2 regions of the Burkholderia thailandensis E264 genome follow, and region 2 is predicted to be linked to the other one. Evidence: predicted binding sites of a transcription regulator. Region 2 holds the regulator's gene; the other holds the start of a gene.

Region 1 (18,114 bases), 480 kb from region 2:
ACCGCCTGCGCACCCCGGTCGATCGCGGCGAAGCTCGCGGGATCGAGCGCGATCTGCACGTTCTCGCGGGCGATCCGGCGCAGTTGCGGGAGAGTCAGGCGGCCTGGGGTCAGCGTGATCATGAAGGGGTCCTGTCTATACAAGTTTTCGGAATGAGACGAGTGTAGTGACTCGATGTTGTATAGACAACTTGTTTTTCAAAAATCGGGGCTAGGAGTTTCCCCTAGGCCGGCGCGGCTCGCGAGGTCGCGCGCATTCGGCCGGACGGCTCGGCCGGGCCGCTCGGATCGTCGAGGCGTCGGCGGCGCGACGCTCGACGGCATGGATGCCGCATCGCGGCGGAGAGCGGCGCGAACGATGGGTGGCGCGCGTAGCCGGCGCGCTCGTCGGCGCAACCGACACCGTGACGGCCTCAGGCGTGGCGATCGCGAGGCAAAGCCGCGAAGAATCCGTCGGCCGCCGCATGGCGGCATCGGAGCAACGAAACGGCGAGCGTCGATCCCGATCTCGCGCCGCGCGCCACACGGTTGCGCGTCATCCGGCAGACGAAGCGTCTCGCGCGGATCGAAAACGCGCCCATGCGCCGCCGCACGACGAACCGCGGCTAGAACGCCCCCGCCTCCGCGCGCCGCCATGCCACGCAGGCCGCATAGCCTGAGGGCGCGTCGAGCCACACGGCGTCGAACGCCGCCACGCCGCTCGCGGCCGACTTCGGCTCGACGATCTCGACGACGGGCTCACGGCCCGCGCCCGACGGCGCGCCGCCCGCCAGCACCGAAAACGCGGTCAGACCGCCGCCGATCCCCGTGCCGAGCGCCTTCAGCAGCGCCTCCTTCGCCGCCCATACGCGATAGCACGCCGATTCGCGCTCGTCGGCGGACAGCGCGCCGATCGCCGCCGCTTCCGCGGGCGCGAACACCGCGCGACCGAGCGAGCGCCAGTCGACGCCCGCCCGCCGCGCCTCGATGTCGACGCCGACACGCGCGGCACGGCTCCACGCGATCAGCGCGTGCGCGCCCGAATGCGACACGTTGAAGTCGAGCGTCTCATGCTCGGGCGCGAGCCGCGGGCGCCCGGACGCGTCGGTCACGATCCGCAACTCGGCGGGCGGCACACCGAGCACCGCGCCGATCACGCCACGCACGACGGCGCGCGTCGCGGCGCTGCGCAGCGCGTCCTCCGCACGCATGAAGCGGCGAGCGCGCGCGCGCTCGGCGTCGCTCAGCCACGTCAGCGCGCGCGTGCGGTGCGCCGCGTCGAAATCGAAATCGAGCCGCACGAGCCGCACGCCGGCGCGTTGCGCCGCTGCGGGCGGCGGCAATTCGACGGCGCGATAGGCGTCGTCGGTCAGGAGCGGCAAGGCGGCGTCGGTCGGCTGGCGCATCGGCGGCGGGGCATGTGGTGCAGGCGGTGGACTTCGCTCGATGGTAACGGATCTTCGCGCCCCTGCCGGCCGCGGCCGTCCCGCGCCGCTCAGCCGGCGACCGTCCGGCCCGCCTCGTCGCGCGCCGCGAGCCCGCGCTCGGGCGCGCACGACTGCCGATAGACGTCGCCCGGCGTCTGCGGCGCGAGCGCGCCCGTCTTCAGCCAGCCTAGCGCGATCGGCCAGAGCGTCGGTTCGAAGCGGCTGTGGAAGAACGCGAAATGCCCGATCGACGCCGCGCCGATCTGCTCGGGCGCGATCCGCAGATGCGTGACCGCGCTGCGCGTGTAATAGCCGAGCAAGCGCTCGACCGCCTCGACGCTGCCGAACTCGTCGTCCGACAGGCCGATCGCGAGCATCGGCGCGGTGAGGCGCGTAAAGCGCTCGACGAGATCGCGCCGCGCATCGGGCGTCTCGTCGAGCGGCGCGCGCAAGTACGCATCCTCGAAGCGCGGCCGGCTGCGGCTCCACGACAGCGCGACGCCGCGCGGCGTGTCCTCCATCCAGCCGAGCCGCTTGGCCGGAACGTAGCCGAACACGCGCGCGAGAATCGGCATCGCGAAATGCCATTTGATCAGCATCCGCAGCCGATGCGGGCCCGCGTAATCGCGCCAGTACGCGTATTGCGAGCCAACCGTGAGCGCGCGCCGCACGACCGGATTCGACGCCGCGAGCCCGAGCGCGACGCCGCCGACGCTGTGCGCGACGACGTCGACGGGCTGGCCCGCGAACGTGCGCGACGCATATTGCAGCACCGCATCGCAATCGAGGCGGCCCCAGTCGAGCCAGCTCGCGTGAAAGCCGGCGAGCGACGCGGGCCGCGATTCGCCGATGCCGCGATAGTCGTAGACGAGCACGTCGCTGCCGTGGCGGAACAGATAGGCGGCGAAGCGGAAGTAATAGCGGCAGCGCACGGACGTCGCGCAATTGATGACCGTCACCGGCCGGCCCGCCGCCGGACTGCGATGCCGCCACGCGAAGCCGCGCACGGGGAAGCCGTCGGCGGCCGGCGCGACGAAAGGCTCGGGCGCAATGGCGTCGGGCTGCGGGTCCGGCATATCGTCTCCTTCATGGTTGTGTCGGGTTGGCACGCCGCGCGGCCGCCCTCTCGCATCGGCCGGCCGCGTATCCGCGTATGCGCGAATGCGCGTCCGACGGCGCGTTCGCCGGAGGCGGGCGAAATCGATGCGGCGACGTCGCGCACGCGCGGCGCGCCTCGATGCGGCCGCACGCCGCCGTCTGATCGGGTTCTGGCAGGTCTTTGCCCCGCGTGCCGCCGCCCGGCCATCGCGCGGCCGCGCCCGCCGAATCGAACGACACGGCCGGCGGCGTCCGCGCGGCCGCGCGGCCGAGTGGCCGAGTGGCCGAGTGGCGACGCGACGCGACGCGACGCGACGCGACGCGACGCGACGCGACGCGACGCGACGCGACGCGACGCGACGCGACAACGATACGTTACTCGATTTGCGCAAAGCCGGCAGCGAGCCACGCCAAGCCGGAAAACGGCGGCGCGGGCCGCGCGCTCACGCCGCCCGGCCCGCGCCGCGCGCGGCCCGGTTTAACTCAACAACCCGAGCATCGCCGCGCGCACGACGGCTGCGGTCTTGTTCGCGGTCCTGAGCTTCAGGATCGCGTTCTTCACGTGGAAGTTCACCGTATCGACGGAAATCGCGAGAATCTTCGAGATCTCGCCCGACGTCTTGCCGTCCGCCGCCCATTTGAGCACCTCGACCTCGCGCTCGGTCAGCCCGCGCTCCGGGTCCGCCATCAGCTTCGGCAACATCATGCGGCCGAGCGCGGCGTGCGCGGTGCGCACGAGCCAGCGCATCCGGTACTCCTTCGCATCGAGCTCCGCGTGCGTCACGGGCTCGCGCGAGCGGACGAGCGCGAGCATGCCCATGCCGCCGTACGCGTCGAAGCTCGACTGCGCCCAGCCGAACCGCAGCCCGAACGACTGCGCCTCGACCCACATCTGATGCGAGGATGCAAACAGTGTCTCGTTCAGGACGACAGGCTGCTGCGACCGGCGGCCGTGCGCGAGGATCGGATCGACGTCCAGAAAACCCGCCTCGACGTAGCGCCGCTTCCATTGCTCGGGAAAGTTGCTGCGCGTCTCGATGCGCGGCCTGGACAGCGGCCAGGGCACGCGCAGCCCGTACGCGCAGTATTCGAAATCGAGGGCCGTCGCCGCGGTTTCGATGCTCCGAAACGCCTCATCCTCGGATCGTGCGCTGTCGAGCCCCGCCAGCAGATCCTCCGCCCAATTCCCCATCGCCGCCCTCATCGGTTCTCCATGCTCGGACAAGCCGAAGTTTCTCGCGTAGCGGTACGATGCGCCGCGCCCGACGCGGCAATGCGAGGCAAGATCAACCGGCCCGAATGATCAGCATGTATTTATGATTGATTGTGCTTATGCGGTTTGCGTTTTCGTGTAATGCGATTCGAATTACACATGCGCGACGACCTTCGGGCAAATGAGATTTTTTCATTCCTCAAAACGGCCCCATACGCCGCTCGAATAGCCGAAGAGATCGCTCAATGCTTGCTCGGATTATTCACGCGCGGCGCCCGCGCATCTCAAAAAAACGTTGCGCAAGCGCCGGCGAAATGGGTGGGAACGCGGGTAAAAAGCGAGTGAAGGGCATTGGGCGCGTCAATGCCCGCGGCGCGCGACATCGCGCTTTTTAACCGACGAGTGAATCCGTGCATTGCGCGCTCATCGCGATGCGCGCGCACGCGGAACACGACACGCGCATTGCATCGCAATATGCGCGCGGCGCATTCGTCGGTTGAATGACGCGCCGCAGGCGCGCCGACAGGCGGCGAACGCCCGCCGGCGGACGACGGTCCGCGCGCGACGTCGCCACTTCACGCGGCGGGCGTCGCGCCGCGCCTGCGAACGCGCGAGATGCGCAGCGGCGCGACCCGCTTTCCCGCGGGACGCGATCAAACGCAGACGAACAGGCAAGCGAGCGCGGCGGCAAGCGCCGGGCGGACGTCGCGCGATCCGCCGCGCGGCGGCGAGCGGGCCCGCGCGCCGGGATTCGAACCTCGGTCAGCCGCGCGCCGTGGCGGGTGCCGACGCGGCAGCGGCGAACTGCCCCGGCAACGCGCTCGCCCGCGCGAGTTGCGCCATGACTTCGGCGAGCGAAAACGCGACGCTGCAGTTCGTCGTGTCGATCGAGATGTCGGGCGCGACGGGCGGCTCGTACGCGCCCGACACGCCCGTGAACTGCATCAGCCGCCCCTGTTCGGCACGCGCGTACATGCCCTTCGGGTCGCGCGAGCGGCACACTTCGAGCGGCGTCGCGACGTAGGTCTCGAAAAACCCCTTCCCGACGATCGAGCGCGCGAGATCGCGATGCGCCTGCAGCGGCGAGATCGTCGCGACGATCACGACATAGCCTTCGAGCTGGAACAGCCTCGCCACATGCGCGAAGCGGCGGATGTTCTCCATCCGGTCGCCATCGGAAAAGCCGAGATCGGCGCAAAGGCCGGTGCGCAGCGTATCGCCGTCGAGCACGATCGCCTTCGCGCCGCCCTCGAGCAGCCGGCTGAGCAACGCGTTCGCCGTCGTCGTCTTGCCGGCCCCTGGCAGCCCCGTCATCCATACGACCGGAGCGACCGCCTCCGGCGGAAAACCGCCTGTCATTTCCATACGCTAACCCCTGCCAAACATCCTCCTGACACGAGGTGAGAGTTTAACCACTGGAAGCGATAAAAAAATGCGGTCTTCCAGGACTATGTCAGCCCAATCAATTACAAAAGATTCAATCCTCCAGCGTCAGATTCATCCTGCTGTCGCGAATGCGTCGAGTGCGCGCCGGCGCGCGGCGTCGTGCGCGACGACCGGCACCGGGTAGGTGTCGCCGAGCCGCACGCCCGCCGCGGCAAGCTGCGCGGGCGGCGCGGCCCACGGCTCGTGGATCGCGGCCGGCGGCAAGCCGGCCAGCTCGGGCACCCAGCGCCGCACGTAGGCACCGTCCGGATCGAACTTCTTGCCCTGCGCGACCGGATTGAAAATCCGGAAGTACGGCGCGGCGTCCGCGCCGCAGCCCGCGACCCACTGCCAGTTCGCCGCGTTCGACGCGGCGTCAGCGTCGACGAGCGTGTCCCAGAACCACGCCTCGCCCTCCCGCCAGTCGATCAGCAGATGCTTGACGAGGAATGACGCGCATACCATCCGCGCGCGATTGTGCATCCAGCCCGTCGCCCAGAGCTCGCGCATGCCGGCATCGACGAACGGGTAGCCCGTCGCGCCGCGCCGCCACGCGGCGAGCCCGGCGGGATCGTCGCGCCAGGGCATTCCGTCGAGCGTATGGCGCAGATTGCGGCGCGGCAGATCCGGGAAGCGGTACAGCTGAGCCCAGCAAAACTCCCGCCAGCCGAGCTCGCTCAGAAACTTGTCGAGATCCGCTTGCGTCGCCGCGCGGTGCGCGTGCGCGTCGACGGCCGCCTGCCAGATCTGCCGCACCGACAGGTTGCCGAAGCGCACGTAAGGCGACAGGCGGCTCGTCGACGCGATGCCCGGCCGGTCGCGCTCGGTCGCGTAGCCGCCGAGCCGGCTGTCGACGAACGCGCGCAGCAGGCTGTGCGCGGCATCCTCGCCGAAGCGCCACGCATCGCGCAAGCCGCCCGCCCAGTCCGGGCGCGTCGGCTCGAGCCCGAGCGCGTCGAGCTCGACTCGCCGTCGAGCGAGCGCCTCGGGCAGCGCGCCGCCGTTCAGGCGCCGCGGCGCGGCGAGCGGCGGCGGCGGCGCGCCGCGGCGCAGCGCCGCACGCCAGTACGCCCCGAACACCTGATACGGACGACCGTCCCCGTTGACGATATCGTCCGGCTCGAACAGCAGGCTCGCGTTGAACGTCTCGACCGCGACGCGCCGCGCGTCGAGCGCGGTCTGCACCGCATTGTCGAGCGCGCGCTGAGCGAACGCATAGCGACGGTTCCAGTAGACGGCGCCCGCGCCGAGCGCCGCGACGAACGAAACGAACGTGTCGGCCTCGTCGCCGCGCAACAGCACGAGCCGGCCGCCCAGCCCGGCGAGCGCCGCATCGAGCGCGCGCAGCGATCCGTGCAGCCACCAGCGCGCCGCGCCGCCCAACGCTCGCCCGCCGGCGCGCTCGTCGAACACATAGACGCCGATCACAGGGCGCCCGGACTCGGCGGCGCGCGCGAGCGCGGGATGATCGGATACGCGCAGATCATCGCGAAACCAAACGACGGCGGGTGCGGTCGAGTCGAATGAAGACAATGGATGGGCTCCGATGAAAGACAACCGTAACAGGGCCGACGCGCACCGGCTGCATCGAAGGCAGCGCCGGGCGGCATCGGCCGGCCGAATACGCTGGCGAGCGAACGCACGCGATACCGCGCTTTCATGCGTCGTGCGTCGCCCTCGAATATACGGAAATACCCTCGCTGTTACACGTCATTCGTTCGGCAATCATGGAATACACGGATGTTTGAATCGTCGCCCGATACAAGCGGCACCACGGCGCCTGCCGGCCACGCCGATGTTTGGAGGTCGCGCCCTAATCCGAATGTTTGGCTGAACGATAATTGAGCACGTATAAATCAGCGCAACGGGCATGAACCCGTCGGCGCGAACGGCGATCGATCGCTCGCGCACGCCACTCGCCGGAACACGAGGAGATCGGTACACAACTTGGAGGGAGACAATGGCAATCCAGCAACCGGCGTCGGACGACTGGGCCGACACGAAACGCTATTGGTGGCTGCTCGGCGCGCTGACGATCACGCTGCCGCTTCTCGCCGCGCTCCTTGCGCTGTCGACCGGCTGGCACATCTTCTGGTGGTTCGGGCCGCTCTTCGCGTTCGGCGTCATTCCGGTGCTCGACCTGCTGATCGGCGTGGACAGCGAGAATCCGCCCGAATCGATCGTGCCGCGGCTCGAAAGCGACCGCTACTATCGTTACGTCGTCTATCTCGCGACCTTCGTCGTCTACGTCGCGTTCGCGGGCGCGATATGGATCGTCGGCACGAAGCCGCTCGTGTGGTACGACTATCTCGGCTTCGCGCTCTCGCTCGGCGCGGCAACCGGCATCTCGATCAACACCGCGCACGAGCTCGGCCACAAGACGAGCCGCCTCGAGCGCTGGCTCGCGAAGATCACGCTCGCGCCCGTCGCGTACGGCCACTTCTTCGTCGAGCACAATCGCGGACACCACGTGCGCGTCGCGACGCCGAACGATCCCGCGAGCGCGCGCTACGGCGAATCGTTCTGGGCGTTCCTGCCGCGCACCGTGACGGGCAGCGTCGCATCCGCGTGGCGGCTCGAAAGGGAGCGCCTCGCGCGAAGCGGCCGCTCGGTCTGGTCGTGGCGCAACGAGGTGCTGCAGGCATGGGCGATGACGGTCGCGCTCTGGAGCGCCGCGATCGCGTTCGGCGGCGCGAAGGTCGTGCCGTTCCTGCTGATCCAGGCGGCCTACGGCGCATCGCTGCTCGAGGTCGTGAACTATGTCGAGCATTACGGACTGGGCCGCAGGCAGTTGCCGACCGGACGCTACGAGCGCTGCACGCCGCAGCATTCGTGGAACAGCAACCACGTCGTGACGAATCTGTTCCTCTATCAACTGCAACGTCACGCCGACCATCATGCGAATCCGACGCGCTCATATCAGGCGCTGCGGCACTTCGACGATTCGCCGCAACTGCCCGCCGGCTACGCGGCGATGATCCTGCTCGCGTACGTTCCGCCGCTGTGGTTCAGGGTGATGAACCCGCGGGTCGTCGCGCACTATGGCGCGGACATGGCGCAATCGAACATCAAGCCGTCGATCCGGCAGAAGGTGCTGGCGGATCTCGCCATCGCGAACGCGTCGTGAATCGGCCACGCTTCGCTTCTGGCCGCCCGACGTTCGGCGGCCAGAAGCGCGGTGCGCGCTGCGGCAAGCCGACGTGCGCGGCAGCCGCGCTTCTGGCCGCCGGTTCGGAAGGGGTTTCGAGTGGCATGCGGCGCGCGGTCGCCGCTCTTGTCGCTCGCGTTTCGTTGCGTGGCCCGCATTGCTTCGCGGCTTCCTGCTCTCTCGCCTTCGTGCCGTCACGTTCTCACGCCTGCACGATTGATATGGATCGTCGCGCGATCCCGCGCATCTGGCGCGGCCCGCTTGCTTGCCCATTGACGTGCCCATTGACCGGCCTCTTTGCCGGCCCCTTTGCCGCCCCCTTTCCCGCTCCGATCGCGCTGACCACCCGCGTCGACCTCGGCTGAATCGCCGTCGTTCGCTCACGCAGCGCCACCGTCTCGGCACGACGCGGCCCTCGCGCCGCACGCGCGCCCGGCCCCGCCGACACCTCGCGCCGCGACATCGCGCCCGCCCGCGACCAATTGACACGCCGCCTTTCCCGCCAAGCCCGGCGGCCCAATATCGGCGCGCCTTCGCGGCCCGCGCGCGGCGCCGCGCCACGGCATCGCGCCGCCCTGTCGCGGCATCGAGCCTTTACAACCGCATGGGCGTCTCATACCATCCGCTTAAACATACATTCTTTGTACATGTTTAATCGACGGCCCGTTGCGCCGCCGTCGCATTGAACGTTTTTCTCCACATCCACCCTCTTGAAAGGAGAGAGGTCATGCGCTCCACACGTCGTTTATGGACATGGCTCGGGCTTGTCTGCCTCGCGTCATTCGCCGTCCTGCTATGGCTCGGCAGAGACATCTATCTCGCCGCGCCGCCGATACCGAACACGGTCGTCAGTGAAAATGGGCGCGTCATTTTCACTGGCGAACAGATCAAGCGCGGTCAGCAGGTGTGGCTCGCGTCGGGCGGCCAGCAGCTCGGCACCGTCTGGGGGCACGGCAGCTACGTCGCGCCGGACTGGTCGGCGGACTGGCTGCATCGCGAAGCGCTCGAACTGCGCGACGCGTGGGCGCGCCAGCAATTCGGCGCGCCGTACGACAAGCTGTCCGTCGATCAGCAAGGCATGCTCGATGCGCGCCTGAAGCATGAAATGCGCACGAACCGCTACGATGCGGCGAACGATCGCCTCACGCTGTCGGATGCGCGCGCAGCGGCGGCGCTGCGGGTGGCCGAGCACTACGAAGCGTTGTTCGGCGCCGATCCTGCGCTCGACACGCTGCGCGACCAGTACGCGATGACGGCGGGCTCGGTGCCGGGCGCGGCCGACCGTACCGCGCTCGCGTCGTTCTTCTTCTGGTCCGCATGGTCGGCGACGACCGACCGCCCCGGCGAAACGGACATCACGTACACGAACAACTGGCCGCACGAGCCGCTCGTCGGCAACACGCCGACCGCCGCGAACGGCATGTGGTCGATCGCGAGCGTGATCATCCTGCTCGGCGCGATCGCCGCGATGATCTGGTATCACACCGCGCACAGTGAACATGAGTCGCCGCTCGCCGTCCCGACGAACGATCCGCTCTTCAACGTGAAGCCGACACCGTCGATGCGCGCGACGAAGAAGTACTTCTATGTCGTGATCGGCCTGCTGCTCACGCAGGTCTTCATGGGCGCGATCACCGCGCACTATGCGGTCGAAGGCCATAGCTTCTTCGGCATTCCGCTCGCGGACGTGATGCCGTGGGTCGTGAGCCGCACGATCCACACGCAATTCGGCGTCCTCTGGATCGCGACCGCGTGGCTCGCGACGGGCCTGTACATCTCGCCGCTCCTGTCCGGCCGCGAGCCGAAGCTGCAGAAGCTCGGCGTCGACGTGCTGTTCTGGGCGCTGATCTTCATCGTCGTCGGCTCGACCGCCACCGGCTGGCTCGGCTCGCTCAAGCATCTCGGCACGAACTTCTCGTTCTGGATCGGCAATCAGGGCCTGGCCTATACGAGCATGGGCCGCGTCTGGCAGATCCTGCTCTTCGTCGGCCTGCTGTTCTGGCTGTTCCTGATGGGCCGCGCGCTGATGCCCGCGCTGAAGAACAAGGCAACCGAAGGCCGCGGCCTGATCGCAATGGTGTTCCTGTCCGCCGCGTGCATCGGGCTCTTCTATGCGTCGTCGCTCGCGTGGGGGCAAAACACCCACTACTCGATGATCGAGTACTGGAGATGGTGGCTCGTGCACCTGTGGGTCGAAGGCTTCTTCGAAGTGTTCGCAACCGCGGTGATCGCCCTCATCTTCGCGCGCCTCGGCCTCATCCGCTTCGAAAGCGCGAACCGCGCGATCGTGATGGAAACGATCGTGTTCCTGTTCGGCGGCATTCTCGGCACGCTGCACCATCTGTACTTCACCGGCGCGACGACGTCGATCATCGCGGTGGGCGCCGTGTTCTCCGCGTGCGAAGTGGTGCCGCTCGCGCTCGTCGGCCTCGAAGGCTGGCAGACGTATCGCAAGTCGCAGGCCGCGCCGTGGGTTCAGTCGTACAAGTGGGCGATTCTCTGCTTCGTCGCGGTCGGCGTGTGGAACACCGTCGGCGCGGGCCTGCTCGGCTTCTCGATCAACCCGCCGATCTCGCTCTACTACGTGCAGGGCCTGAACATGACGCCCGCGCACGGCCACGCCGCGCTGTTCGGCGTGTACGGGATGCTCGGCATCGGCCTGATGCTGTTCTGCCTGCGCGGCATGTCCGCTCGCAGCGTGTGGAGCGACGGCCTGCTCAAGCCCGCGTTCTGGCTGCTGAACGTCGGCCTCTTCATGATGGTGTTCCTGTCGATCCTGCCGTCAGGCATCTATGAAGCGTACGCGAGCGTGACGAAGGGCCTCTGGTACGCGCGCTCGCCGGAAGTCGTGCATGCGCCGATCATGAACGCGCTCGTGTGGCTGCGCGTGCCGGGCGACGTCGTGTTCGCGTTCGGCGTGCTGTATCTCGGCTGGTTCGCGCTTCGCCTGCTGCGCCGGCCCGTGCCGCCGCAGCCCGACGAGCGCGCCGTCGGCCAGGCCGCGCAGCGCATGTAAGCTGCACTCTCGCGCAGCCGGCGGGCCGTGCATGTCGCGCGGCCCGCCGGCCCCTCCCCTTCCTCCGTTCGGAGCAATCATGTCGAATTCCTCAGCGATCCGTTGCGAAACGCCCGACGAACTCGCACTGCGCGAAGCGCTCAAGGAAGTCATCGATCCGGAGATCGGCGTCAACATCGTCGACCTCGGTCTCGTCTACCGGATCGAACGCACCGAAGAGCGCATCGTCGTGACGATGACGATGACGTCGCCCGCCTGTCCAATGGCGGGCGTCGTGATCGACGACGTGCAGGCGACGCTCGGCGGGTTCACCTCCGATGCGTTGCCCGTCGACGTCGATCTCGTCTGGGAGCCGCCGTGGGCGCCGAAGATGATGAGCGACGCCGCGCGCGAGCAGATGGGCTGGCCGATCGCCTGACGCGCTTCACGCCCTCGAGATCATGCGCGCCGCCATGCAACCGACCGCTTCGCTCGCCCGCGCGATCGTGCGCGTCGCGGCGGGCGGCGTCATCGTCGCGCTGCTCGCGTGCGGCATCGCGACGGGCCTGGCGCGGCTCGGCGCGCCCGCGCCCGCACATGCCGTATCGAGGCTCGCGTGGCACGGCGTGCTGATGATCCCGGTGTTCTTCGGCGCGGTGATCGGCGTCGAGCGCGCAGTCGCGCTCGGCGCGCGCTGGGCGTATCTCGTGCCCGCGATGGCCGTCGCGGCCGGCGTCGCATTGCTGGCAGGCGCGCCGCCGATGCTCGCCGCCGCGCTGCTGGCCGGCGCGGCGAGCGTCGCGCTCGCCGTCAACGCCGCGGTGCTGCGGCGGCAAACCGCGCTGTTCCTGTGGGTGCTCGCCGCGAGCGTCGGGTGCTGGTGGGCGGGCAATGTCGTCTGGCTGCTGACGGGCGATCCGTTCGCGGCCGTTGCGTGGTGGCTCGCGTTCCTGATCCTGACGATCGCCGCCGAGCGGCTCGAGCTCACGCGCGTGCGCCCGCTGCCGCGCGGCGCGAGCGCCTGCTTCTGCGGCATCGCCGCGTTGCTGCCCGTCGCCGCCGCGCTCGCGCCCTGGCAGCCGCTGCCCGCGTTGCGGCTGTTCGGCGCGGGCGAGCTGCTGCTCGCGTGGTGGCTGATCCGCCATGACATCGCGCGCCACACGGTGCGCCAGCGCGGCCTCACGCGCTTCATCGCCGTCTGCCTGCTGTCCGGCTACGGCTGGCTCGCGGTCAGCGGCGCGCTCGGTCTGAACGGCGCGCTCGCGCCGGGCCATCCGGCGCACGACGCCGCGCTGCACGCGCTCACGCTCGGCTTCGTGTTCTCGATGATCCTGGGGCACATGCCGATCATCGTGCCGGCCGTCGCGCGGCTGCGCGTCGCGTATCGGCCGTTCTTCTATGCGCCGCTCGCGCTCCTGCACGCGGCCGTCGCGCTGCGCGTCGCGGGCGGTCTGCTCGATGCGTTCGCGCTGCGGCGCGCGGGCGGCGAACTCGCCGCGCTCGCGATCGCGAGCTTCGCCGCGACGCTCGCGATCGGCGTCGCGCTCGCGCGCCGTTCGGCGTCGCAACGCGGCGCTGGCAAGCGCGCCGTTTAGTTCACCGCATCCGCCACGTCAACGCGCGGACGCGCGTGCCTTGCGCGCGGACAACAACGCAGCCGCGCAATCTTGTCGCAGCGCACGCGCGCGCTTCTTCTCCTATCATGCATCAAGAAAGCAACATATCGAAAAAGGGGAACGTCATGCCGCTCGTTCGCTCGACGAACCACAGCCCGCTCGCGCCGCCCGACGGCCCTCGCGCCGCGCTATGGTCGACCGGCTTCCGGCCCTTCTATCTCGGCGGCGCCTGCTTCGGCGCGATTGCGATGCTCGCGTGGCTCGGCGCACTCGCGGGCCACGACTCGGCCGGGCACGCGGCGCCCGCGAGCGGCCTGTTCTGGCACGCGCACGAAATGGTGTTCGGCTTCGGCGGCGCGATCGTGTCCGGCTTTCTGCTGACGTCGCTGCGCACCTGGACGTCGACGAATCCCGCGCAAGGCCCGTCGCTCGCCGCGCTGTGGCTGCTGTGGTTGGCTGGCCGCGTGCTGATGTGGACGGGGCCCGGCTGGGCCGCGGCCGCGGTCGACGTCGCGTTCCTGCCGGCGATCGCCTACGCGCTCGTTCGTGCGCTGATCGGCGCGAAAAATCGGCACGGCATCTTCCTGCCCATCGCGCTCGGCATGCTCGCCGCACTCAACGCGCTCTTTCACCTGTGGGTCCGGCAAGGACACGCCGACTGGGCGCTGCGCTGCGTCGATCTCGCCGCGGGGCTGCTCGTGCTCTTCATCGTCATCATCGGCGGACGCATCATCCCGTCGATCACGACGGCCGCTCAGCCCGGGTTGCCGGTCAAGCAGTGGCGGATCGTCGAATCGTCGGTGATGTCGGTGACGCTCGCCGCGCTGATCGCCGACGCGATGCGCGCGCCCGCGCCCGCGATCGCCTCGCTCGCCGGGGCGGCGGCCGCGCTGCACACGGCGCGGCTGGTCGGCTGGCGCTTCTGGGCGGTCCGGCGGCGGCCGATGCTGTCGATTTTGCACGCCGCTTACGCATCGATCGTGGCCGGCTTCGCACTGACGGCCTTGAGCGCGTACGGGCTTGTCGCGCATTCGCTCGCGCTGCACGCGTTCACGACGGGTGTGATCGGCTGCGCGATCATCGGGATGATCACGCGCACCGCGCTCGAGCATACGGGACGCGAGCCCGTCGCAAATGTCGCCGAGCGCGTGTGCTACGGGCTGCTGATCGCCGCGACGCTCGCGCGCGTCGCGGGGCCGTGGCTCGCGCCCGCCGCGACGGCGCAATGGCTCGTCGCCGCCGGTGTCGGCTGGACGGCCGCGTTGCTCGTCTACGTCGCATGCTATGCCGGACTCCTGACGTCCCCCGCGCCGGCCGCGCCCGGTTCGGACGCGAAGACCAGCGGGTAGGCGGGCGGCGGCACGCATCGTTCCCATCACCCGCATCGCGCGCATTCGCGTTCGACATCGCTCGTCGACGAGCCCGCCGCAAAGCGCGCGGCGCTCAATCGAATGCGGGCGGCCGCCGGCCGTGCCGCCACACGGTACCCGTTGCGCGCGCAACGGTCCGGCGGCTGCGCCCGCCGGTCCCCCGCGGCCAAGCGCGCCGTCGCATGCCGATGCGAAGAACGCCGCCGCGCCGACGGCAAATCGCTCGACGAGATGGTGCCTGACCGTCCGGCGACTGCCGCCCCGCTCTCCGCGCTCGCGCGCCTCGTGACGTCCGCACATCGCGGCGCTCACGCTCCCGCCCGCGGCCCCCTCCCTATCGTGCCCTGAAGCCGCTCATCGGCCGCAGCGCCGCGCATCCTGCTGCCCGCGCGCGCCGCGCATCCGATCCGCGCAACCTCGCCGCCGATGCCGCAGCCCGAATTCGCATCGCCTTAATCGCCGTCAAGTACGCGCCGAACTTCGGCGAATCGACGTTGACCATCACAACATCTGGTATTTAGCATTCAGCCCATCACCAGATTTTGTGCCACCACCGAGAGAGGCCCACGTTGTCCGAGACCCTGCACCCCAGCGCCGCGTCGAATCCGGCGTCGCGCGACAAGCCGCTGATCGACGTCGAATCGTCGATCAACGAATACCTGGACCGGCAGGACTGGCGCGTCAACGCGAACGCGAACCAGGGCTATTCGCTCGGCGGCCTGATCCTGAACGTGTCCGGCAAGGTGATCGCGAACTACTGGCTGAGCCACGTCTACCCGAGCGCGATCGGCGAAGCGCACCGCAACGCGGATCTGCACATCCACGATCTCGACGTGCTGTCCGGCTATTGCGCGGGCTGGTCGCTGCGCACGCTGCTCACCGAAGGGCTGAACGGCGTGCCGGGCAAGGTCGAGTCGGGGCCGCCGAAGCACATGTCGAGCGCGGTCGGCCAGATCGTGAACTTCCTCGGCACGCTGCAGAACGAATGGGCGGGCGCGCAGGCGTTCAGCTCGTTCGATACGTACATGGCGCCGTTCGTGCGCCGCGACGCGCTCACCTACGCCGAAGTCCGGCAGTCCGTTCAGGAACTGATCTACAACCTGAACGTGCCGTCGCGCTGGGGCACGCAGACGCCGTTCACGAACCTGACGTTCGACTGGATCTGCCCCGAGGATCTGCGCGAGCAGGTGCCCGTGATCGCCGGCGAAGAGATGCCGTTCACGTACGGCGACCTGCAGCCCGAAATGGACATGATCAACCAGGCGTACATCGAGGTGATGCAGGCGGGCGACGCGGCGGGCCGCGTGTTCACGTTCCCGATTCCGACCTACAACATCACGACCGATTTCGACTGGCACAGCCCGAACGCCGAGCGCCTGTTCGAGATGACCGCGCGCTACGGCCTGCCGTACTTCCAGAACTTCATCAATTCGGAGCTGAAGCCGAACATGATCCGCTCGATGTGCTGCCGCCTTCAGCTCGACCTGCGCGAGCTGATGAAGCGCGGCAACGGCCTGTTCGGCTCGGCCGAGCAGACGGGATCGATCGGCGTGGTCACCGTGAATTGCGCGCGGCTCGGCTATCTGCACGCGGGCGACGAGCGCGCGCTCTTCGCGCGGCTCGACACGCTGCTCGACTACGGAAAGGAAAGCCTCGAGATCAAGCGCGAGGTGATCCAGCACCACATGAACAACGGGCTCTTCCCGTACACCAAGCGCTATCTCGGCACGCTGCGCAACCATTTCTCGACGCTCGGCGTGAACGGCATCAACGAGATGATCCGCAATTTCACGCGCGACGCGCACGATCTGACGACCGACTGGGGCCACGCGTTCGCGCTGCGCCTGCTCGACCACGTGCGCGCGCGCATCGTCGAGTATCAGGAGGAAACGGGCCACATGTACAACCTCGAGGCGACGCCCGCCGAAGGCACGACGTACCGCTTCGCGAAGGAAGACCGCCGCCGCTATCCGGACATCCTGCAGGCGGGCACGCCGCAGATGCCGTACTACACGAACTCGTCGCAGTTGCCGGTGGGCTTCACCGACGATCCGTTCGAGGCGCTCGAACGCCAGGACGACCTGCAGCGCAAATACACGGGCGGCACGGTGCTGCATCTGTACATGACCGAGCCGCTGTCGTCCGCCGACGCGTGCCGCACGCTCGTGAAGCGCGCGCTTACCCGCTTCTCGCTGCCGTATCTGACCGTCACGCCGACCTTCTCGATCTGCCCGAAGCACGGCTATCTCGCCGGCAGCCACAAGTTTTGCCCGAAGTGCGACGAAGCGCTGCTGCGTCGCAAATTGTCTCAATCCCAACCGATGGAAGCCTGAACATCATGACGACACAAGCCAACTCACAAGCCGCCCTCGCCTCGATCGCGCTGTCCGACGACGAACGTCAGCCATGCGAAATCTGGACCCGCGTGATGGGCTACCATCGCCCGGTCTCGTCGTTCAACGTCGGCAAGCAAGGCGAATTCCACGAGCGCAAGTACTTCCGAGAACGCGAAATGGGCGACGTCGCGATGCGCGCGGCGGCGTAAGCGCGGCTCGCTCACGCGATGAACCTCGCCCTCCCCCGGCGTCATCCGCTCAAGGTGGGCGGGCTCGTCCCGTTCACCGCGACCGACTATCCCGGCCAGCTCGCCGCGGTCGTGTTCGTGCAGGGTTGCCCATGGCGTTGCGGCTATTGCCACAATCCGCACCTGCAGCCGCGCTCGCGGCCGGCCGAGATCGAATGGGACGCGCTGCTCGCATTCCTCGCGCGCCGCGTCGGGCTGATCGACGCGGTCGTGTTCAGCGGCGGCGAGCCGTCGATCGATCCGGCGCTCGCCGCGGCGATCGACGACGTCAGGCGGCTCGGCTTCAAGGTCGGCATGCACAGCGCGGGCACGCACCCGCGGCGACTCTCCCGACTGCTGCCGTCACTCGACTGGATCGGGCTCGACGTGAAAGCGCCGTTCGACGACTACACGCGCACGACACGCGTGCGCGCGAGCGGCGGCCATGCGCGGCAAAGTCTCGAAGCGGTGCTCGCGAGCGGCATTGCGTACGAATGCCGGACAACCGCGCATCCGGATCTGCTGCCCGAGCCGGCGCTGCTGCGCATCGCGCACGAACTCGCCGATCTCGGCGTCGAGCGTTACGTGCTGCAAGTGTTTCGAACGCAAGGATGCGGCGATGGCGCGCTGAACGCCGCATCGCTCGCCGGCTATCCGAGCAATGCGGTGCTCGGCCAGCTCGATCGCCTGTTTGCGGATTTTGCGATTCGGCGCGGGTGAGCCGGTGCGCTTCGGCCGTGTCTGTTCCGGCGCTCATTCGGCGGCTCATTCGGCGACTTCCCCGGCGCAATCGCATTTCCCGCGCCGTATTCTCCGCGCCTCCCCGCTCGGCTTCGCGCATGCCGCAACCGCCATCGCGGGCTCGATCGCCGGACTGCCGATCGAGTCGAGTCGCCGCCGCGCCGCCACGCGGCCCGCGCATCGGATATCGCGAAAATCAGCGCTTGTGTTGAAGCGCGGCGTCGGCGTCCTCGCCCGCCTGCGCGAGTTCGGGTTCAGGCTCGGGTTCTGGCTCGCCGCTCGCGAGCCGCTCCGCTTCGGCTTTCGCGATCGCGAGAATGCGACGCGCGTCGTCCGGGTCGAAATCCTCGTGAAAGCGCTTTCTGACGCCGTGCTCGCCGAGCTGCAAATGCGCGTTGGGCGCGATCCCGTGCCGCTCGAGACTCTTCTTCGCGCATACGAGCGGGCACCCGTCGATCGCGAGAATCGGCCGCCCCGAATGCGCGACCTTCAGCAGCGACGGCACGTCGCCGCCGACGCCCGCGATGCACGACATCTCCG
Region 2 (13,867 bases):
TCCGGAACAACGATTCCACACCGCTTCGCAAAAGCGGCACATGAGCGCGGCCCAGTACCGCGCGCTGCGCAAGGAACTGCTGATCCTGCGCTCCGACGTCGAGCGCCTCGAACTCGCGCAAGCGGGCGCCGAGCTGCGCCAGTCCGTCACGCATTTCAAGTGGTTGAAGCTCCTCGTGCCTGGGGTATCGGGCGGATCGCTCGGCAAGTCGGCGAGAAACGTGAACGCGACGCTCGGCGCGCTCGTCAGCCAGTATCCGCTATTGAGCTCGCTCGCGTCGGTCGCGCTCGCGAAGCCCGTGCGCGCGCTGTTGCGCGCGAGCGCACGCCCGGCGCTCAAATGGGGCGCCGTCGGCTTCGCGGTTTGGGAGGCCTACCAGATCTGGAGGCAGGCGAAGAACAGCGACGGCGCATCCGACGCCGAGGCTCGGCAACGCACACGCCCATGACGCTTGTCGGCCGGACTGCGGACCCGATCACGCCGACCGTCCGGTTTCCGGCGTCGAGCGACCGGTTCTCGACGCGCCACATCTAGCTGGCTCGCCAGCACACATCGGCTCCCAGCACGCCTTCATCGAAGGCGGCGCCTCCGGCCGCGCGATTCCCCCGCGTGCCGTCCGCGTGCAGCACATAGACGCCGCATCTATCGCCCTGCATCGCGCCGTCGGCGGCAGGACTCGCCTCCAGTGCATATCCGCCGCGCGCGTCGTCGAGCGTGATCCGCAACACGTAGACAACCCGACCGGAATCGGGCGCCCTGTTCATCCCGTCCGGTAATGCGGCGGGCGGCGCATCGCCGAACGCGTCCACGTATTGAGCGGCGCGATACAGCGCGGCAATCGCGGTCAGCCGGTTCCCTCGTTCGACATGACTGCGATACGACGGCACGGCAAACGCCGCGAGCACGGCCACGATCGCGAGCGCGACGACCACTTCGATCAATGTGAAGCCCCGCAAGCGCGAGCTGCGTTCGATACACGACATCGCCGTTCCTCCGCCTTCTATGCCGGCCGGCCCACGACCCGGCGCCACCGGCGTTCGACGCGTCCGCTCTCGATCGCAATCTGCAATTGCAGCCACTCGACCGTATCGCGCGCCGCGCCCACACCGCGCGCGGTCACGAGGTAGGCGCGCGCGTCGGGGCGCGCCGGCAACCTCCACGCTTCGATCAAGCAACTTGGCGCCTGCGCCGCGCCCGGCCATCCGGCGTACGGCCTGAATGCGCCGATGCCGTCGAATGCACCCGGTTGCCGCCAGCCGCTCGGCTCATGCGTCGGCGCCGTGCCGCCGCTTGCCGATGGTAACGGCGCCGCGCCGCTCCGCAGTGCGTCCGCGCATGCTTCGAGCGCCGCATCCGCCGCACGGAATGCAATGAATCGGCTCGCGACGTTCGTCGTGCGCCGGACCTCCGTCGTCGCGATCTCGAACCACGCAAGCGACATGACGAGGAGCGAGGCCGTCAAGGCAAGCACGCCCGGCAGCGCGATGCCCCGCGAACCGCGCATCAGCGGCTCGCGCCGCCGCTGCGGCGCATAGTGCGGCGTCGAACGCCTCGGAACCGTCCGTGGTCGCCCCGCATTCAGCCCGGCGATGGAGCGCATCATGCGCCCGCTCGATTACGGACCGCAACATATCGCCGAAGCGATAGTCTCGCGCGAGTGTCCGGCGCGCTCGCCGCTCGCCCCTCGCAGTCGACGTAACGCGCCGCGCGCCCCGTGCGCATGCCCCGCACTTGCACGCAAACGGAAACGGCGGTCACATCGGTCCAATCGTCGGCAGACAAGGCCTGCGCATCGATCCACCGTGCGGCGCCGTGCAACCGGTAGCGCAGACGCAAGCGCTCGACACCTTCGACGAGCGGCTGCGCGATGCCGGGCCTGCCGCTGCCTTCGCAATAAAGTTCAGGTTCGCCCGTCGATGCGCTGACGCGTGCGTAGAAACGGTTGACGATCAGCGGCTGCGCGTCGGCCACGCCGACACCTTGGCCGAGACAGTCCGTCGCCCGCCCGCTCGCCGTCGGCCACGTGGAAACGCCGTCTCCCACATAGCGAACGACGAGGCCATCGGAACCGCTTGCCAGCGAATCGCATGCAAGCTGCCCGTCGGCGCCGACGGGGCGCCCCGCAGCGCAGCCGAACAGCCCCGGCACAGAGCGCGCATCAAGCGCATCGAGCGGCACGAAACCCGCCAACTGGATCTGTTGCGAGATCAGCGCGAGCGCCGCCTGCGCCGCGTCGCGCAGGCGCGCGGCATCGGCCGCCGCCGAATAGGCTGCGCGCTGCACGCGATAGAGCGTCATCGCGGCAAGCAAAATCATCAAGCCGAGCGCCATCGCGATCATCACCTCGATCAGCGTGTGCGCGCGCCAACGTGTTGCTCCCATCATTGGTGATCCGTCGATGCATAAGCGAGCGTCACGCACGGCTTCGCGACATCTTGGGCCGCCGTGACATCGCCGTCGCAATGCCGCGGCCCCGCGGCGCCCGCCCCCAACCTCTCCCATTCGACCCGTACACTCGAAATACCCGCACCTGAGCCCGTCGCTACGAGCTTCCCGTGGCGCAATCCGGACATCGACGCATCCCAATCGACGCCCGACAGTGCCCCGGCTCGCGCCATCTCGGACCACGAATCGGCAACGATCATCGCCTGCTCGCGCGCCGCGGCGTCACGCTCGCCTCGCATCGCCGCGAGCAATGCGGCGACCACACCAAGTGCCGCGACCGCGAGCAGCGCGCACGCGATCGCCGCCTCGAGCAACGTGCTCCCACGCATCGACCGAGAGCGCATCATGCCGCCGCCCCGCAGCCGCCCTCGAAAAACCGCACGCGGCCGCCCGCCGCGATCCGCAGGCAACGACGCCAGCGGTCGCCGCGCCACGCGCCCGATGCGTCACTCGGTGCAAATTCGAAACTCCGGAAGCCGCCGATCACCTGGCCTGCGGGCGGCGTGAATATGACGTCGACAGTCGCCCCCGTCACGGCGACTCGGGCATCACGCGCGATACGGCGCAACACGCGCATGCCGCGCTCGCCATCCGAGACGGCGACGGCCCAGCCGCATGACCAGTCGGTCGTCCCGTCATCGCACGGCCGTCCCGCCGCAATACAGTTCGCGGCCGCGGCGCTGCGGCAGAGCACCACGCGCGCGCCGAGCCTCACCGCCTCGCCGCGCGCATAGGCAAGCGATGCGCCGAACACGCGCGCACGCGCGTCGACCCGGTCGCGCATCCGAGCGCCCGCGAACGTCGGCACGCTCAGTACCGCGACAAGTGCGACGATCACGAGCGCGACCATCAATTCGACGAGCATGAAACCCGCCACCGCCCGACTGCCACGCTCCGATCGCATCGCCCTCTCCTGGAACCCGATGCGCCGACTCTACGCGTGCCGGCGAACGCCGACCATCCGCCGAACGGCCGAGTCGCGCGCCGCAATCGAACGCACGACAATCGCCCAGGCGAGCACGCACACCGCGTGCTCCGCAGGAGAAACGAATGGACTGGGAAACGAAACGGGAAACGGAATGCGCGAACTCAGCGCTTGCGCGGCGGTTTCGCGGGTGCCGCGCGGCGGAACTCCTCGATCACGTCCGCGAATTCGGAGACGTCTTCGAACCGACGGTAGACAGACGCGAAACGCACGTAGGCGATCGTATCGAGCTGGCGCAACTCGTTCATCACGAGTTCGCCGAGCTTTTCGCTGCGGACTTCGCGCTCGCCGGACGCGAGCAACTGATATTCGATGCGGGCGACCGCCGCGTCGATCGCATCGGCCGCAACCGGGCGCTTGCGCAGCGCCAGTTTCATGCTGGCGACGATCTTGCGGCGGTCGAATTCGGTGCGGCTGCCGTCCTTCTTCACAACGGCCGGCAACGCCAGCTCGACCCGCTCGTACGTCGTAAAACGTTTGTCGCAGGCCGAGCAGCGCCGACGCCGGCGGATCGCGGCGCCGTCTTCCGACACGCGCGAATCCACCACTTGCGTATCGTCGTGCCGGCAGAACGGGCAGCGCATGGCCGATCAGCGATAGACCGGGAAACGCTTGGTCAGGTCGGCGACCTGCGCGCGCACGCGCTCGATCGTCGCCGCGTCTTCCGGATGCTCGAGCACGTCGGCGATCAGGTTGCCGACCAGTTCGGCTTCCTGCGGACCGAAGCCGCGCGTCGTCATCGCGGGCGAGCCGAGACGCACGCCGCTCGTCACGAACGGCTTCTCCGGATCGTTCGGGATCGCGTTCTTGTTGACCGTGATGTGCGCATTGCCGAGCGCCGCTTCCGCGGCCTTGCCGGTAATGTTCTTCGCGCGCAGGTCAACGAGCATCACGTGGCTTTCGGTGCGGCCCGACACGATGCGCAGGCCGCGCTTGACGAGCGTCTCGGCCAGCACGCGCGCGTTCTCGATCACCTTCTGCTGGTATTCCTTGAATTCCGGCGACAGCGCTTCCTTGAACGCGACGGCCTTCGCCGCAATCACGTGCATCAGCGGACCGCCCTGGATGCCCGGGAAGATCGCCGAGTTGATCTGCTTCTCGTACTCGGCCTTCATCAGGATCACGCCGCCGCGCGGGCCGCGCAGGCTCTTGTGCGTCGTCGTCGTGACGAAATCGGCGTGCGGCACCGGGTTCGGGTAGACGCCAGCGGCGATGAGGCCCGCGTAGTGCGCCATGTCGACCATCAGGTACGCGCCGACCGCCTTCGCGATCTTCGCGAGACGCTCGAAATCGATCTTCAGCGCAAACGCCGAAGCGCCGGCGACGATCAGCTTCGGCTTGTGCTCGTGCGCAAGCTTATCGGCGGCTTCGTAGTCGATGTCTTCGTTCTCGTTCAAGCCGTAGCTCACGACGTTGAACCATTTGCCCGACATGTTGACGGGCGAGCCGTGCGTCAGGTGGCCGCCATGCGCGAGGCTCATGCCCATGATCGTATCGCCCGGCTTGAGCATCGCGAAGAACACGCCCTGGTTCGCCTGCGAGCCGGAGTTCGGCTGCACGTTCGCGGCTTCGGAGCCGAACAGCGCCTTCACGCGGTCGATCGCAAGCTGCTCGACGATGTCGACGTATTCGCAGCCGCCGTAATAGCGCTTGCCCGGGTAGCCTTCCGCGTACTTGTTCGTGAGCTGCGAGCCTTGCGCCGCCATCACGGCCGGGCTCGTGTAGTTCTCCGACGCGATCAGCTCGATGTGCTCTTCCTGGCGGACGTTTTCCTGCTGGATCGCTTGCCAGATCTCGGGATCGACGTTCGCAATGGTGCTTTGGGCTCTGTCAAACATACGGTTTCCGTTAAGTGTGTACAGGTTGACCGAAGTGGCCAAGTAACGTCGCGCAGCCGGCAGCGCAACCGGCTCGACGCGGCGGAGGAATTCCGAGGAACGCGAGGCGGGACAGCCACCGGCAAAGCACGCAACGCGGCGCGCACAACGGCTGCCCAGGCGAACGGCAAAAGCGACGCCCCGCGCTTCACGGTGGGATGCTCCACCTTGACCCCGAAAGGTCGTATCGCCAGTCACGCAGGGGGTATTGAGCACGCTAGTTTATTGGATGCGCCATGAATAGGCAACCGCGTGCGGCAGTCCCCACCTATATTAGGGGACAAATCCATGAGGGGCGCCGGGCGGGGGTTTGCCGCGAGCGTCGCAGACGGGCGCGCCGCTCCTTGCCGCACCGCCGCGATGTCAGTAGGCTAACGAGTTCCCCCCAGCAAGCATCGTTTTAGGAGCTGCAGCAATGATCGTGTTCGTCACCGGTGCGTCGGCAGGTTTCGGCGCCGCCATCGCCCGCGCCTTCGTCAAGGGCGGCCACCGCGTCGTCGCCTCCGCTCGCCGCAAGGAGCGCCTCGATGCGCTCGCCGCCGAGCTCGGCGGCGCCCTGCTGCCGATCGAGCTCGACGTGCGCGACCGCGCGGCCGTCGAGGCCGTGCCGGCCGCGCTGCCTGCGGAATTCGCCGCGATCGACGTCCTCGTCAACAACGCGGGCCTCGCGCTCGGCGTCGAGCCCGCGCATCGGGCGAGCCTCGACGAGTGGCAGACGATGATCGACACCAACTGCTCGGGCCTCGTCACGGTCACGCGCACGCTGCTGCCCGGCATGGTCGAGCGCGGCCGCGGCCACATCTTCAACCTCGGCTCGGTCGCGGGCAGCTATCCATACCCGGGCGGCAACGTCTATGGCGCGACCAAGGCGTTCGTGCGCCAGTTCAGCCTGAACCTGCGCGCCGACCTGATCGGCACGCCGCTGCGCGTCACCGATATCGAACCGGGCCTCTGCGGCGGCACCGAATTCTCGAACGTGCGCTACCGCGGCGACGACGAGAAGGCGGCGAACGTCTACGCAAACGTCCAGCCGCTCACCGCCGAGGACATCGCCGACACGATCTACTGGATCGCAACCCGTCCCGCGCACGTGAACATCAACACGATCGAGATGATGCCTGTCGCGCAGGCGCCCGCCGGTCTCACCGTCCATCGCGGCTGATCGCGCCGCCGGGCCGTATAGGCGGCCCGGCGAAGGCAACATTCCGTTACGAATCAGGGGAATCGGGGTCGCCTGTTCCGGTAGAATGCGCGCCATGATCGAACCCAGCCGACAGCCCGACGCGGCACCCGACTTCGCGTGGCCGGTCCGCGTGTATTACGAGGACACCGACGCCGGCGGCATCGTCTACTACGCGAATTACCTGAGATTCTTCGAACGCGCGCGCACCGAGTGGCTGCGCGCATGCGGAATCGACCAAAGCCGGATCGCCGACGAAACGGGCGCGATTTTCATCGTCCGCCAAGCGGACCTCGACTATCGCGCGCCGGCGCGGCTCGACGACACGCTGCAAATCATCTGCAGAATCGCGCGCATCGGCCGCGCGAGCGTCGAATTCGAACAACAGGCGTGGCGGGCAGACACGCTGCTCGTCGCGGCCGACATTCGGATCGGCTGCGTCGACCGCTCGGCGTTCAAGCCGACCGCGATCCCGGCCCCCGTCTTCGCCGCACTCGAACGCGGGCCGGCCATAAAGCCGGCAAGCCGTGTCAACGGCGCATGCGTGAGTGCCGTTTAGACAAAGCCGATGAACTCGACCCCATGATCCGCCACTAAGCAGGATTCGGCGGAGCGTTTCCGGCGACGCACCGCGCGAGCGCGGCGCGCAGCCGACCGCTCCACCCGGACGCCGCCGGAGCGCGCCGGCCGGGCGCATTCTGGCCAGGCCTCCCCGAAGGGACGTTACACAAACCTCTATGAACACTTCTCAAGACCTGTCGATCATTTCCCTCGTCCTCAACGCGAGCGTGCTCGCCCAGGCGGTGATGGGGCTTCTCCTCGTCCTGTCGCTGATGTCGTGGACGTTCATCTTCCGCAAGTGGTTCGCGATCCGCCGCGCCCGCGCGCAGACCGAGCGCTTCGAGCGCGACTTCTGGTCCGGCGGCGACCTGCAGGCGCTGTACCAGAGCGCCGCGAACAACCGCCACACGATCGGAGCGCTCGAGCGGATCTTCGAATCGGGGATGCGCGAGTTCCTGAAGGCAAAGGAAAAGCGCCTGAACGATCCGGCGCTGCTCCTCGATGGCGCGCGCCGCGCAATGCGCGCATCATTTCAGCGTGAGATGGACGTCCTCGAATCGAATCTGTCGTTCCTCGCGTCCGTCGGCTCGGTGAGCCCGTACATCGGCCTGTTCGGCACCGTCTGGGGGATCATGAACTCGTTCCGCGGCCTCGCGAACGTTCAGCAGGCAACCCTCGCGAACGTCGCGCCGGGCATCGCCGAAGCGCTCGTCGCGACCGCGATCGGCCTGTTCGCCGCGATTCCGGCCGTCGTCGCGTACAACCGCTACGCGCACGACATCGACCGCCTCGCGATCCGCTTCGAAACGTTCATCGAAGAGTTCTCGAATATCCTGCAGCGCCAGGCGCAATAAGGAGCACGCGATGGCCGGCACTCCCATTCGTTCCAGCATGCGCGGCGGCCGCTCGCGCCGCTCGATGGCCGACATCAACGTCGTGCCCTACATCGACGTGATGCTCGTGCTGCTCGTCATTTTCATGGTGACGGCGCCCCTCGTCGCGCCGTCGATCGTCAATCTGCCAACCGTCGGCAACGCCGCGCCCCAGGAGCAGACGCCGCCCGTCGTCATCAACATCCAGGCCGACGGCAAGATGAGCGTCCGCTACAAGGGCGATTCGGGCGCGTCGCAGGAAGACACGATGACGAAGGCCGAGCTCGACAGCTTCATCGCTGCGCGCCAGGCCGACCATCCGGATCAGCCCGTCGTGATCGCGGCCGACAAAACGGTTCAATATGACGCGGTGATGACCGTGATGTCCGATCTGAAGGCGCGCGGCGTGAAGCGCGTCGGTCTGCTCGTCAAATCGCAATGAAGCCTCGCCAGCCGCGCACCGCCGCCTATCCGCCCCGGCCGCCGCGCGAGCGCGGCACAGGCCGCGCGTTCCTGCTTGCCGCGCTGATGCACGTACTGCTCGCGCTTTTCCTGTACCACGGCGTGCATTGGCAGAACAGCACGCCGGCCGGCGCGGAGGCCGAGCTGTGGACGTCGGTGCCGGATACGTCGACGCCGCAGCCGGTGCCCGCGCCGCCCGTGAAGGTCGCTCCTCCCCCGCCGCCCGTGAAGAACGAGGAAGCGGACATCGCCCTGCAGCAGAAGCGGCGCGAGCAGCAGGCCGCAGCCGAACGCGAGGCGCAGCTCGAGGAGCAGCGGCGGCAGCAGCAGTTGAAGGCGCAACAACTCGCCGCGCAGCAGGCCGCCCAGCTCGCCGCACAAAAGGCCGTCGAGCGCGAGAAGCAGAAGCAGGCCGAGAAGCTCAAGCAGCAGCAGCAGTTGGCGGAACAGCAGCGCAAACTCGAACAGCAGAAGCTCGAGCAACAAAAGCTCGAACAGCAGAAGAAACAGGAACAGCTCGCCGCGCAGAAGAAGGCGGACGCCGAGAAGGCTGCGAAGGCGGCGGCCGCCAAGGCGAACGCCGCGGCGAAAGCAAAGCTCGACAAAGAGCGCCAGGCGCGCCTCGCGCAATTGCAAGGCATGGCGGGCGGCGGCTCGGGCGGCGGCGAAGGCCTCGCGAAGAGCGGCACGGGCACGGGCTCGGGCGGCAACGCCGCGTCGCCGGGCTATGCGGACAAGGTCCGCCGGCGCGTCAAGCCGAACATCGTGTGGGCGGGCGAGCGCGACAGCCTCGTGACCGTCGTGGCGATCCGCTGCACGCCGTCGGGCGACGTGCTCAGCACGTCGATCCGCCGGTCCAGCGGAAATTCGGGGTGGGATCAGGCGGTCATCAGCGCGATCCAGGCATCGGTGCCCCTGCCGCCCGATACCAACGGTCGCACCCCATCCGAGATTACGATTACCTTCAAGGCGGCGGAATGAGCGCGTTTGCGCTTACACTCCCGCCGTCGCACCGGGAACGAATCGGGTATTTTTGAGTCTCTGCGGTTGCGCAGCGTACATACGGGAACAGGAAGCATGAGTTTGATGACGAAGCTAGGTTTCAGGGCACTGGTGGCCTCGTGTCTGATTGCCGCGGGCGGTGCCGCCCACGCGCAGGTGAATGTCCTGATCACAGGCGTCGGCTCCACCCAGTTTCCGATCGCCACCGCGAATTTCGTCAACGAAGCGAGTCTGCCGCAACAGGTCACGTCGATCGTGCGCGCCGACCTCGCGAGAAGCGGCAAATTCACCAACGTCGACGCGGGCGGCACGCCCGTGCCGGAAACGGCGTCGGTCGATTTCGGCGCGTGGAAGGCGAAAGGCGCGAATGCGTTCGTCGCGGGCAGCGTGAGCCGCGAGCCGAACGGCCAGTACAAGGTCAACTTCATCCTCTACGACACCGTCAAGCAGCAAAGCCTCGGAGGGCTGTCGCTGACGACGTCGAACGACAACGAGGGGATGCGCAAGACCGGCCACAAGATCGCCGACTACATCTACCAGAAGCTGCTCGGCGTGCGCGGCGTCTTCAACACGCGCCTGTCGTACGTGCAGCGCACGGGCAACGTCTACAAGCTGCTGATCTCCGATTCGGACGGCCAGAACGCGATTCCCGCGCTGACGAGCAAGGAACCGATCATCTCGCCCGCGTGGTCGCCGAGCGGAACGAAGGTGGCGTACGTGTCGTTCGAGCTGAGGAAGCCCGTCGTGTACATTCACGATCTGCCGACGGGCCGCCGCTACGTGATCTCGAACCAGAAAGGCAACAACAGCGCACCCGCATGGTCGCCGGACGGTCAAACGCTCGCCGTCGCGCTGTCGCTCACGGGCAATACGCAGATCTATTCCGTCAGCTCGACAGGCAGCGGGCTGCACCGCCTGACGCGCAGCAGTTCGATCGACACCGAGCCGTTCTACTCCCCTGACGGCAAGTGGATCTATTTCACGAGCGATCGCGGCGGCGCGCCGCAGATCTATCGGATGCCCGCCGGAGGCGAGAGCGCTGGCGCCGCTCAGCGCGTGACGTTTACCGGCAGCTACAATACGAGTCCGCGCATCAGCCCGGACGGCAAGCTGCTTGCGTACATCTCGCGCACGGGCGGGGGCTTCAAGCTGTACGTTCAGGATCTGCAAACGGGTGCGGCGAATGCCGTCACCAACACGACGCGCGACGAATCGCCGAGCTTCGCGGCGAACGGTCAGTACATTCTGTACGCTACGCAATCGGGGGGCCGCAGCGTGCTGGCTGCCGTTCCGTCCGACGGCAGCGCGCCGCCGCAGATCTTGTCCGTTCAGGGCGGCGCGATTCGCGAGCCGTCCTGGGGGCCCTTCATGCAATGACCACAAGGAGAGTAACCATGATGTCGAAAAAACTTCGTCTCGCGTTCGCGATGCTGATGATCGGCGCGCTCGCCGCGTGCAAGTCGGGGGTGAAGCTCGACGAACACGCGAACCAGGGCGGCGCCGTCAGCACGCAACCGAATCCCGAGAACGTCGCGCAAGTGACCGTCGATCCGCTGAACGATCCGAACAGCCCGCTCGCGAAGCGCAGCGTCTACTTCGATTTCGACAGCTACTCGGTGCAGGACCAGTACCAGCCGCTGCTGCAGCAACACGCGCAATACCTGAAGAGCCACCCGCAGCGCCACATCCTGATCCAGGGCAACACCGACGAGCGCGGCACGAGCGAGTACAACCTCGCGCTCGGCCAGAAGCGCGCGGAAGCGGTGCGTCGCGCACTGTCGCTGCTCGGCGTCGGGGATTCGCAGATGGAAGCCGTGAGCCTCGGCAAGGAAAAGCCGGTCGCGCTCGGCCACGACGAAGCGTCGTGGGCGCAGAACCGCCGCGCGGACCTCGTCTATCAACAGTAAGTAACGGAAGAATCGCTGTATGACGCACCGTTTTTCCTGGCTGCGCACGGCCGCCGCGCTGTGCGTGGCAGGTGCGGCCCTCGCGGCCGCGCCGGCGCACGCGGGCCTCTTCGACGACGACGAGGCCCGCCGTGCGGTGCTCGACTTGCGCAGCAAGTCCGACAGTCTCGCGAGCCAGCTCGCCGCCGCGCAACGCACGATCCTCGATCAAACCAACCGTCTCGACCAGCTGAACCAGCAGGTCGCGACGCTGCGCGGCGAGAACGAGGATTTGACGAACCGTCTGACAACGCTCGAACGCCAACAGAAGGAGTACTACACCGATCTCGATACGCGCCTCAAGAAATTCGAGCCGCAGAAGACGACGGTGGACGGCGTAGAAGGCACGGTGCAGCCGGGTGAAACGGACGCGTTCAACGCGGCGTCGCAGCAGTTCCGCAACGGCAACTTCAAGGGCGCTGCGGCTTCGTTCCGCGCGTTCATCGCCAAGTACCCGCAAAGCCCCTATCAGCCGACCGCGCAATACTGGCTCGGCAACGCGCAGTACGCACTGCGCGACTACAAGGGGTCGACTGCGACATGGCAGGGACTCGTGAAGAACTATCCGCAGCACCCCCGTGCCGCGGATGCGCTGATCGCGATCGGCACCAATCAACTCGAGCAAGGCCAGAAGGCGGCCGCGAAGAAGACCCTCGAGCAGGTCGTGTCGCAGTTCCCCGGCTCGAATGCGGCGGAAACGGCGCAGAGCAAGCTGGACGCGATCAAGTGACGACGTACGACGCGACCGGCCGAAGGGTTGACACCCCTGCCGAAGGGTCGCTATAATTTCGCCTCTTTTGGGTCGTTAGCTCAGCTGGTAGAGCAGCGGACTTTTAATCCGTTGGTCACTGGTTCGAATCCAGTACGGCCTACCAAGAAAATCAAGGGCCTGGCGTTCGCGCCGGGCCCTTCTCGCATCTGCGGCGTCTACGCTGAGCGCCGCATCAGCAACGCCGAAGAGACGCTCATCGTCGAGTCGCCCGTGCTTGTTCCGACGCAGGGTCGCACGCCTCGTGCTCGACGCTTCTCCCGCTCCAGAGAAACACGCGCCACTCACGTTGACGACAAGCGACGCGGCCGGTTGCGCTGTTGCGCTTCGCGCCATTCGGCTGCGTCAACGGGCACGCGCGCCGTCGTCCCGATTCGCATCGCCGCGAACGCCGGCGCGCCGCAACGAGATGCCCGTCCGATGAGCAACGCATGGCTCGACTCTTCGAAACGACGCGCCCGAACGAATCTCCGCTTTCCACGCAGCCGCCCCGCCTTCCAGGCTCACATCGCCTCGACCGCAAACGTCGCCCAGCGTATGACATAGACAGCCACGGCCAGCGCGAGCGCAATCAGCCCGCCTTCGATCAACGCAATGCCTGCCGACACGAATCGATTCATGTTCACGAGCCCCTCCGCATGGCATGAATGCCGTTCGATTGTTGCCCGGGTTCTTGCGCAGCGAGCGCGCCCATCGGCGCAACGCGATTCGATCTCAGCGAATCAACGTGGATTCCGCGCCGACGGATACGGATTCATGCACCTCTTCTCGACGGCTGAACGCCCGCCGTCTTGCCGATCTTGCCGCGCGCATTGACCAACGCAACGCCGATCAACGTGATGCCGCCGCCCAACAGCGTGATCAGCAACGGCTGCTCGCCAAGCCAGACCCAACTGATCAGGATCGAAAGCGGCGGCGACAGATACAGAAAACTCGTGACCTGCGAGGCGGGCGCCCGCCGCAGTGCGAAATTCCACGCGATGTATCCGACGAAAGTCGGCGCGATGCCAAGCCATGCCAATGCGGCGAGCCGGGCGTGCGACGCATCGCCGATTGCGGCGGCGAGATGCGGCGCGCCGAACGGCGCGGCGGCGACGGTCGCCGCGGCGAATGCCGCCGCCGTCACGCCGAGCGATCCGACGCGACTGAGGATCGGCTTGAGCCCCACCGAATAGATCGCGAGGCCCGCAACGCTCACGAGCACCCATAGCGCCGCCGGCTCCATCCTTAACCCCTGCCCGCTCGTGACGACGACCAACGCGACGCCCGCAAGCGCGATCATGAAGCCCGCCGCCTTGATCATCCCGATCGATTCGCGCAGCCAGATCGCGGACAACAGTGCGGTCGCCCCCGGTGACAGCGCGATGAGAATCGCCGCGGTGCCGCTCGGAATACGCGTCTCCGCGTAAGCGAGACAGAGGTGATAAACCGTCAATCCGAGAATGCCGAATATCGCGATTCTCGGCAGATCCCGCGCGGCCGGAAGCGCAAAGCGCTTGACCACCCATAACACCGCAAAACTGATCGATGCGACCAGCAATCGCGAAAAGGCGATCTCGCTGGGCGTAAACGCGCCCAAGCAGTAAGCGATGGCGGCATACGAAGAAGACCACGTCAACAAGGCAATGCCGATAGCTCCTAAAGCCCGGCCATCGAGGCGTCCGTTTGTTTCCATCCGTTTGATGTTCCTGTGATGCGGCGAGTGAAATGCTTGTTATGTATCGATGCCGATTCGATGAATAATGCGCGTCCCCTGATTCACCGAAGC

What was found. The regulator NrdR, encoded in region 2, represses ribonucleotide reductase genes. The targets are predictions, from matches to a motif close to CACNANATNTNGTG.
Region 1: a site for NrdR is predicted at 14,773-14,786, ahead of BTH_RS21435 (ribonucleoside triphosphate reductase). Genes of this name have one in related genera too.

Annotation. Positions count from the first base shown of each region.
Region 1 covers NC_007651.1:2,025,555-2,043,668, reverse strand. Annotated here, with positions in the region: gene hutH (histidine ammonia-lyase) at 1-122, opposite strand, end outside; gene BTH_RS21490 (4'-phosphopantetheinyl transferase family protein) at 605-1,384, opposite strand; gene BTH_RS21485 (alpha/beta hydrolase family protein) at 1,474-2,481, opposite strand; gene BTH_RS21480 (autoinducer binding domain-containing protein) at 2,982-3,695, opposite strand; gene cysC (adenylyl-sulfate kinase) at 4,479-5,081, opposite strand; gene BTH_RS21465 (cryptochrome/photolyase family protein) at 5,214-6,674, opposite strand; gene BTH_RS21460 (alkane 1-monooxygenase) at 7,102-8,268, shown strand; gene BTH_RS21455 (nitric-oxide reductase large subunit) at 9,017-11,305, shown strand; gene BTH_RS21450 (metal-sulfur cluster assembly factor) at 11,385-11,723, shown strand; gene BTH_RS21445 (hypothetical protein) at 11,746-12,879, shown strand; gene BTH_RS21440 (NnrS family protein) at 13,026-14,249, shown strand; gene BTH_RS21435 (ribonucleoside triphosphate reductase) at 14,840-16,603, shown strand; gene nrdD (anaerobic ribonucleoside-triphosphate reductase) at 16,609-16,815, shown strand; gene BTH_RS21425 (anaerobic ribonucleoside-triphosphate reductase activating protein) at 16,834-17,553, shown strand; gene BTH_RS21420 (putative zinc-binding protein) at 17,771-18,114, opposite strand, start outside.
Region 2 covers NC_007651.1:1,547,104-1,560,970, reverse strand. Annotated here, with positions in the region: gene BTH_RS19255 (DUF3318 domain-containing protein) at 41-448, shown strand; gene BTH_RS19250 (type IV pilin protein) at 531-983, opposite strand; gene BTH_RS19245 (pilus assembly protein) at 1,001-1,504, opposite strand; gene BTH_RS19240 (type IV pillus assembly protein) at 1,600-2,385, opposite strand; gene BTH_RS19235 (hypothetical protein) at 2,382-2,792, opposite strand; gene BTH_RS19230 (GspH/FimT family pseudopilin) at 2,789-3,349, opposite strand; gene nrdR (transcriptional regulator NrdR) at 3,535-4,014, opposite strand; gene glyA (serine hydroxymethyltransferase) at 4,021-5,268, opposite strand; ZMP/ZTP riboswitch at 5,415-5,515, opposite strand; gene BTH_RS19215 (SDR family NAD(P)-dependent oxidoreductase) at 5,723-6,469, shown strand; gene ybgC (tol-pal system-associated acyl-CoA thioesterase) at 6,555-7,046, shown strand; gene tolQ (protein TolQ) at 7,225-7,902, shown strand; gene tolR (protein TolR) at 7,913-8,362, shown strand; gene tolA (cell envelope integrity protein TolA) at 8,359-9,363, shown strand; gene tolB (Tol-Pal system beta propeller repeat protein TolB) at 9,460-10,761, shown strand; gene pal (peptidoglycan-associated lipoprotein Pal) at 10,779-11,291, shown strand; gene ybgF (tol-pal system protein YbgF) at 11,311-12,060, shown strand; tRNA gene BTH_RS19175 (tRNA-Lys) at 12,130-12,205, shown strand; gene BTH_RS19170 (DMT family transporter) at 12,854-13,774, opposite strand.